Regions from separate parts of the Marichromatium purpuratum 984 genome, predicted to be linked through region 2. Evidence: predicted binding sites of a transcription regulator. Region 2 holds the regulator's gene; the other holds the start of a gene.

Region 1 (3,961 bases), 1.8 Mb from region 2:
CGCCACCGAGAGCACCTTGGTCTCGCCGGGGATGTTGCCGCCGATCATCAGGATCACCCCGAACTCGCCGACGGTGTGGGCGAAGGCGAGCACCGCGCCGGTGAGCAGGCCGGGCAGCGCCAGCGGCAGGGCGACGTCGAGAAAGCGCGCCAGCGGCGAGGCGCGCAGGGTGGCGGCGACCTCCAGCGGGCGCTGGCCGATCGCCTCGAAGGCGTTGTGCACCGGCTGCACCATGAAGGGCAACGAGTAGAGCACCGAGCCGACCACCAGCCCGGCGAAGGTGAAGGGCAGGGTGCCGAGCCCGAGCCACTGGGTGAACGTCCCCACCGGTCCGTGCGGGCCGAGCAGCAGCAACAGATAGAAGCCGAGCACCGTCGGCGGCAGTACCAGCGGCAGCGCCACCAGGGTGGCGACGATCTGCTTGAGGCGCGAGCGTGTCTGCGACAGCCACCAGGCCAGCGGCGTGCCCACCACCAGCAGCACGGCGGTGGTGAGGGTGGCGAGCTTGAGGGTCAGCCAGACCGGGGTGAGATCGAGTGACACGGCGGTGCTCCGGGTGTGGGGCGGGGCGGTGAGGCCCGGCGCGCGCCGGGCCTCGTCGCGCTCAGTCGGTGGCGTAGCCGTAGCGGGTGATCACCGCGCGCGCCGCCTCTCCCTGGAGGTAGTCGAGCAGCGCCCGGGCGGCGGGGTTGGCCTCGGCGCCCTCGAGCAGCACCGCGTCCTGACGGATCGGGCGGTAGTGCGACGGCGCCACCGTCCAGCGCGAGCCGCTGGGCTCGAGGGCGATCTGCGCCAGGGCGACGAAGCCGAGTTCGGCGTTGCCGGTGGCGACGAACTGGTAGGTCTGGGCGATGTTGTCGCCGCGCACCAGCTTGGGCGCGAGGCGCTCGGCCAGCCCCAGCGACTCCAGCACCTCCAGCGCCGCGGCGCCGTAGGGCGCGGTCTTGGGGTTGGCGATCGCCAGGCGCTCGAACGTGCCCGACTCGAGCAGTGCCGCGCCGTCTGTGATCAGCGCGGGGTCGGCGCTCCACAGCGCCAGCTCGCCGATGGCATAGGTGAAGGGGGCGCTGGCGCGGCCCTCATCGACGAGCAGCGCCGGGCGGCGCTGGTCGGCGGCGAGGAAGACGTCGAAGGGCGCGCCGTGGAGGATCTGGGTGTAGAGCTTGCCGGTCGAGCCGTAGCTGATCCGGGTGCTGTGCCCGGTGGCTTGCTCGAAGGCGGTGGCGATCTCCTTCATCGCCGCGGTGAAGTTGGCCGCGACCGCGACCCGGACCTCCTCGGCCTGGGCCAGGGTGGTGGCGCCGAGCAAGAGCGCGGCGGCGGTGAGTGAGCGCAATGGGGTCGACATCCTTCGATACTCCTGGTCGCTGACGGGGATGGGGGGCGTGGTGGGTCTCAGTCGCTGACCGCGAGGATGATGTGCGGGGCCTTGATCAGCGCACAGGCGCGCTTGCCCTCGGCCAGTTCGAGCTGACGCGCGCTCTCGCCGGTGATCATCGCGGTGACCCGCGCGCCGCCGTCGAGCGCGAGCACCACCTCGGTGTTGACCGCACCCTCGATCAGCCGCTCGACGGTGCCGCACAGACGGTTGCGCGCCGAGGTGTGCAGCCCGCCGTCCTCGGTGGCGATGAGCACGAAGGAGGCCTTGATCAGGGCGTAGGCCTCGCGCCCGGGCGCGAGGCCGAGCGTCTCCACGCTCTCGTTGGTGACGATCGCCACCAGCGGCGTGCCCTTGAGGTCGAGCACCACCTCGGCGTTGACCACCCCGGGGCGCACCGCGGTGACCACGCCGTGCAGATGATTCCTTGCACTGACCTTCATGTTGATGACTCCTAACAGACGGTGGAAACGGTCGAAATCGCGCACGCCCTCACCGAGCCGTTCGAGAAAGCGCCGGTGCTCGCGCTCGGCGGTCTCGAACACCGTGATCAGCCGTCGTCCCTCGACGGTGAGCCGGGTACCGCCGCCGTGGCGGCCACCGGTGCGTCGTTGCACCAGGGGCGTGGCCGAGAGGTTGTTCATCGCGTCGACCGCGTCCCAGGCCTGCTTGTAGGAGATGCCCAGGGCACGCGCGGCCTGCGAGATCGAGCCGGTCTCGTCGATGCGCCGCAGCAGCGCGATGCGCTCGTGTCCGGCGAAGCGCTGGGTGTCGAGATCGAGCTGGAGCGCGCCCGAGGTGTCGAGTCGGGTGGGGGCATCTGCAGCGTGTGGCATGAGCGCGGTCCTCCTTGCGCGATGATGGGGTTATATCGAGGGCGATATAACGACAATGCTTCCAAGCAAAAGAGATGCCAAAACGTTTGGCCCCGCCGTCCGGCCGGATCCCGGCGCGGCGCGCGGCGGCGTCAGCGGGCGACGACGCACCGTGTCGAGGCGGGCTCCGGTGTCGCCGCACCAGCATGGCACAGTCCGCGCACGCCGTGCTCGGCGAGGAACGCGATCAGGGTCCCGACATGCTGCTCGATGTGCTCGACCGAATCATGCCCGGCGCCGGGCACCTCGTACAGCCGCGCCCGACCGGTGGGGGCACGTTCGAGGATGCGCCGGGCGTCGCGCGGCGACACGCTGGTGTCGGCGGTGCCGTGGACCAGCAGCAGCGGACAGCCGATGCGCGTGGCGGTGTGCAGTGGGGCGATCTCGGCGAAGCGGTGACCGATGCGCCACTCGACGTGCCGGGTGGCCAGTCGCGCCAGCCAGCGCGGCAGGCGCAGCGCGCGCAGATAGCCCTCGGTGACCTCGGCCGGGTCGGCGAAGGCGGCGATGCTGATCACCGCGTCGGGCAGCGGGTTGTCGGCGGCGTAGTACAGGGTCGCGCCGGCCCCCACCGAGTGCCCGAGCAGGGCGAGACGGCGACAGCGCGCCGGATGGCTGCGGCGCAGCCAGTCGACCGCCGCGCCCAGGTCCTCGGCGAAGCGCGGCAGCGAGGAGAAGGTGTCGCCATCGCTGTTGCCGTGGCTGCGCGCGTCGAACAACAGCACGTTGAGCCCGGCGCGGCGGAAGGGCGCGGCCAGCGGCAGCATCAGCTCGGCGCTGCTGCCCCAGCCGTGGAGCACCACCAGGGTCGCCTCGGCGTCGGGCGCGGGCAGCAGCCAGGCGAACAGCCGGCGACCGCGCCGGGTGGGGATGGTGCAGGTCTCGAAGTCGAGCCCGAACGCGCCCGGGTCGTGGTGGGCGCGCCGGCGCGGGGCGCGGAAGCCGAGCTGCACGGCGAGCGCGAGCAGGCCAAGCAGGGTCGCAGGCAGCAGCAGGAGGGTGAGCAGGATCATCGTCGGGGGCGGGTGAGGGGTGAGGGGTGAGGGGTGAGGGCGGGGCGTCGCGCCCCGCCGCGCGCCCGGGCTGCCCCGGGCGCCCGTTGCCTCAGGGCAGGCTGATGCGGGTCATCACCCCGTCCTTCAACCGCCAGTGCTTGAGCCCGGCGGCGGTGTGGATCACCACCAGCACGAAGATCGCCAGGGCGCCGAGACCGTGATAGCCGAACAGCATCTTGGCCAGCTCCGGGTTCTCTGCCAGCGGCAGCTCGATGCTGAGACCGAAGAACTCCAGCGGATGGCCGGCGCTGACCACGGCCACGGCGGCGCCGATGGTGATGGCGAGCAGGCCGATGTAGAGCAGCACGTGCAGCGCGCCGCCGACGAACTGCTCGCCCTTGCCGAGCGGCGGCTCGTAGGCCGGGGCCGGCGAGCGGCGACGCAGCGCCAGGCGCACCAGGGTCAGCAGCAGCACGGTGGCGCCGACGCTCTTGTGGATGGTCACCAGGGTGGCGGCGAAGTCCTCGCCGAAGAGGTTGGCGATGCCCTCGGAGCCGAGCAGCCAGAACAGGGTGCCGGAGCAGAGCAGGCCAAACAGCAGCAGGGCGACCAGCCAGTGCAGCAGGCGTTGGGTGAAGGTATAACGCGGTTGGGCCAAGGGTTGTTACCTCGCGATCGGGATGCTGGGTCTGTCGTGACGACGACAGGGTCGG
Region 2 (3,961 bases):
GCTCGGGCCGGCGCAGCGGGGAGCCTTGCTCGGGCTCGCCGTTGAGCCAGCGCAGCTGCAGCCGCGGGCCGGTCTGTTCGAGGAGTGACTGGAGGCTGTCGAGCATGGCCCAGGCCGGCGTGGCGCTAGCGCGCCTCGTTCGTCTCGATCAGTTGCAACACGGTCGCCGCCGAGCGGGCTTCGCGCAGCGCGGCGCGGGTGGTCGGGTCACTGAACATGCCGGCGAGCCGGGCGAGCAGCTGGAGGTGTTCCTCGGTGGCGCTCTCCGGGACCAGCAGGGCGAAGGCGAGATCGACCGGCTCGCCGTCGATCGCGTCATAGTCGACCCCGGTGCTGGTGCTGACGAAGGCCCCAAGCACCTCGTTGATCTCCTTGATGCGGGCGTGCGGCAGCGCCACACCGTGACCGAGTCCGGTGCTGCCGAGTCGCTCGCGCTCGAGCAGACGCTCGAAGACGAGTTCGGTGTTGAGACGGGGGTGGTCGTTGGCCAGCAGCTCGGCGAGCGTCTCGAGCAGCCGCTTCTTGCTGGCGATCTCGGCACCGCAGCTGACTCGGGCCTCGCTGATCAGGTCTGGACTGAACATCGGTCAAGGCTCCTGGTGGTCGCAGGGACAGGGGCGCTGGGCGGCGACGGTGTCCGGTGTCCATACCGGCGGGTGATCGGGGCGCGTGGTCGTGGTCATGGGGTCTGGGTGTCCTTCGAGTCGTCGGAGCCGGCAGGTGTCGATATCGGCTCGGATCTCAGGGTCTCAATGCAAAACACCCCGAACGGCGCGGTCACGGATCCGTTCGAGGTGTCGGTGCGTCGGTCCGGCGGGTGTCGGGTGTCCCCGACGCCCCGCCGACGCATGGGCCATCAGGCCGTTGCCGGGCTATTCGGTATCGGCCTCGACGTCGGCCTCGGCATCGGCCGCCTTCGGGCCGGGTGCGCTGCGATAGTCGTTCTTCTTCTCCTTGTGGCGCAGGATCTGGCGATCGAGCTTGTCGGTCAGGCCGTCGATCGCGGCATACATGTCTTCATGCACGGAGTCGGCGAAGAGCTTCCCACCATTGATGTGTAGCGTCGCCTCGGCCTTCTGGTCGAGCTTTTCCACACTGAGAATGACGTGGGCATTGGTGACGTGGTCGAAGTGACGCGCCAGGCGTGCGAATTTGCTGTCGACGTAGTCGCGCAGTGCCTCGGTGATGTCGACGTGATGACCCGTCAGATTGATTTGCATCATTGGACTCCTTACAGGGGTTCCAAACAGCCTGCTCATGCCAGGCGTTTGCGCTCGTTCGAGGCTGGAATACCCATGGCCTCGCGGTACTTGGCGACGGTTCGACGCGCGACCTGGATGCCGCGATCGGCCAGTTCGGCCGCGATCTTGCTGTCGCTCAAGGGTTTTCTGGCGGGTTCGGCGGCGATCAGCTTACGAATGAGCGCGCGGATCGCCGTTGATGAACACTCCCCACCAGAAGTGGTGCTGACGTGGGACGAGAAGAAGTACTTGAACTCCAGGGTGCCCCTCGGCGTATGCATGTATTTCTGCGTGGTGACCCGGGAGACGGTCGACTCGTGCAGCTCGAGCGCCTCGGCGACGTCGCGCAGCACCATCGGCCGCATCGCCTCCTCGCCGTGCTCGAAGAACGCCTGCTGCATCTCCACGATCTTGGCGCCCACCCGCAGCACGGTGTCGTTACGGCTCGCCAGGCTCTTGATGAACCAGCGCGCCTCCTGCAGGTGGTTGCGCATGGTGACGCTGTCGCTGCTGGTGTCGGCGCGCCGGATCAGTCTGGCGTAGTCCGCGTTCACCCTCAGTTTGGGTGTGGATTCCGGGTTGAGTTCCACCGACCAGCGACCATTCTGTCTGCGCACGAAGATGTCGGGTACAACGTACTCCGGGGGCTCCTGCGCGATCAAGTCGCCGGGGTGCGGGTTGAGCTGGCAGATCAGCGTGAGTGCACCACGAATCTCGGGCTCGGTCTGCTTGAAGCGGCGCATCAGCGCGGCGATGTCCTTGCGCGGCAGGTGCTCGAAGCCGTCGCGACAGATCGCCAGCGCGAGGTCGCGCTGCGGGGTCTCGGCGGGGAGCTGACGCAGCTGGATCTGCAGGCACTCGGCGAGATCGCGGGCGCCGACCCCCGGGGGATCGAACGACTGCACCCGGTGCACCATGGTGGCGATCTCCTCGAGACTGATCTGATCGTCGCCGATGGTGGCCAGCAGCTCGTCGAGATCGGCCCGAAGATAGCCGCGCGCGTCGATGGCGTCGATCACCGCCTCGGCGATCATCTCGTCGCGCTCGCTCAGTCGGATGAGGTTGAGCTGCCAGATGAGGTGATCGTGCAGGGTCTGGGGGCGGCTCTGGTGGAGGAAGGGGTCGAAGTCGGCGTTCTCGGCGCTGCCCTGGATGCTCGGCGGTAGATAGCCGTCGTAGACATCGGCCCACTGGGTGTCGACCGGGAGCTCATCGGGGATCTCGTTGGTCTCGCCCTGGAGCTCACGCTCGGCGCTGCCCTGCTCATCGCTGGGCGGAGACTCGTGTGCGCCATTGCCACTGTCCTCACCGTTGGCGGCGAAGCGGTCGGCCTCCTCGGCCTCCTCGAGCATCAGGTTGGAGTCCAGCGCCTCCTGGATCTCCTTCTGCAGCTCGAGCGTCGACAGCTGCAGGAGGCGAATCGCCTGCTGCAGCTGGGGCGTCATCGTCAGGTGTTGGCCGAGGCGAAGCTGGATGGTTTGCTTCATGGATCGCCGATGCGTCTTGCGTCTGTCTCTATGCCGGGTCGATGACCGTCCTATGACGATTATAGGTCGGGTGGCAACAAAGGTGCCTGAGTCACGTCAAGCGCGTCCCCTGCCGGGACGCGATGGTCTTCATCTTACCCCCAATATGTAGCAGCGGGGCGCGGATGCTGCTGCCTACATGCTACATGGCGAAGTCGGCACCGAGATAGACGTCGCGTACCTGCTGGTTGGCGAGCAGCTCGTCGGGGCGACCGGCGGCGATCACCTCGCCATTACTGATGATGTAGCCGCGATCGCAGATGTCGAGCGTCTCGCGCACGTTGTGATCGGTGATCAACACGCCGATGCCGCGCTCGCGCAGGTGCGAGACGATCGCCTTGATGTCGCCCACGGCGATCGGGTCGACGCCGGCGAAGGGCTCGTCGAGCAGCATCACCTTGGGGTCGACGGCCAGCGCGCGGGCGATCTCGAGACGCCGACGCTCGCCGCCGGAGAGGCTGAGTGCCAGCGACTCGCCGATATGGGCGATGCCGAGCTCCTCGAGCAGCTGCTCGCAACGCTGCTCGCGCTGCTCGCGGTCGAGGTCGCCGCGGGTCTCGAGGATCGCGAGGATGTTGTCGCGCGCGCTGAGCTTGCGAAACACCGAGGGCTCCTGCGCCAGATAGCTCAGTCCGGCGCGCGCGCGCGCATGCATTGGCATCAGCGTGATGTCGTGCTCGTCGAGGGTGATGCGCCCCTGGTCAGCCGGGATCAGCCCGACGATGAGATAGAAGCAGGTGGTCTTGCCGGCGCCGTTGGGGCCGAGCAGCCCGACCACCTCGCCGGCCTCGACCTCGACGCTCACTCCCCGCAGGACCTCGCGGCTGCGATAACGTTTCTTGAGCTGTTCGGCGCGCAGTACGCTCATCCGTCGACCCCTGTCATGACTCCTCCTCGGGGGTGATGGTGATCCGCACCCGACCGCTGCCACCGGCACGGAAGTGTTCGCGGGCACGGTCGTAGACGATGCGCTCGCTGGCGACGCGGTCCTCGCCCTGGATCAGTACCGCCTCGTCGATCAGCACCAGCTCGTCGCGGTCGGTGTCGAACTCCATGCGTCTGGCGAAGGCGCGGACCTCGCCCTGGTCGTCCTCGAGCAGTTGACGGAAGCGCGCCGGGGTGCCGATGGCGATGATCTGGCGCGGGCGGCGGTCCTCGCGGTGATAGACGGTCATGTGATCGGCGTGCAGGCGC

Evidence for each region. Region 2 encodes sigma-54, which starts transcription at its own class of promoters, with help from an activator protein. Its sites were predicted from a motif close to TGGCANGNTNCNTGCTT; they were not measured.
Region 1: MARPU_RS09550 (TOBE domain-containing protein) is a predicted target of sigma-54. The motif match lies at 2,278-2,294, and genes of this name have one in related genera.

Annotation. Positions count from the first base shown of each region.
Region 1 is NZ_CP007031.1:2,162,474-2,166,434, reverse strand. Features, by position in the region: gene modB (molybdate ABC transporter permease subunit) at 1-543, opposite strand, end outside; gene modA (molybdate ABC transporter substrate-binding protein) at 605-1,348, opposite strand; gene MARPU_RS09550 (TOBE domain-containing protein) at 1,396-2,214, opposite strand; gene MARPU_RS09545 (alpha/beta hydrolase) at 2,346-3,266, opposite strand; gene MARPU_RS09540 (cytochrome b) at 3,358-3,906, opposite strand.
Region 2 is NZ_CP007031.1:363,845-367,805, forward strand. Features, by position in the region: gene hprK (HPr(Ser) kinase/phosphatase) at 1-106, opposite strand, end outside; gene MARPU_RS01660 (PTS sugar transporter subunit IIA) at 126-584, opposite strand; gene hpf (ribosome hibernation-promoting factor, HPF/YfiA family) at 873-1,220, opposite strand; gene MARPU_RS01670 (RNA polymerase factor sigma-54) at 1,256-2,728, opposite strand; gene lptB (LPS export ABC transporter ATP-binding protein) at 2,910-3,635, opposite strand; gene lptA (lipopolysaccharide transport periplasmic protein LptA) at 3,649-3,961, opposite strand, start outside.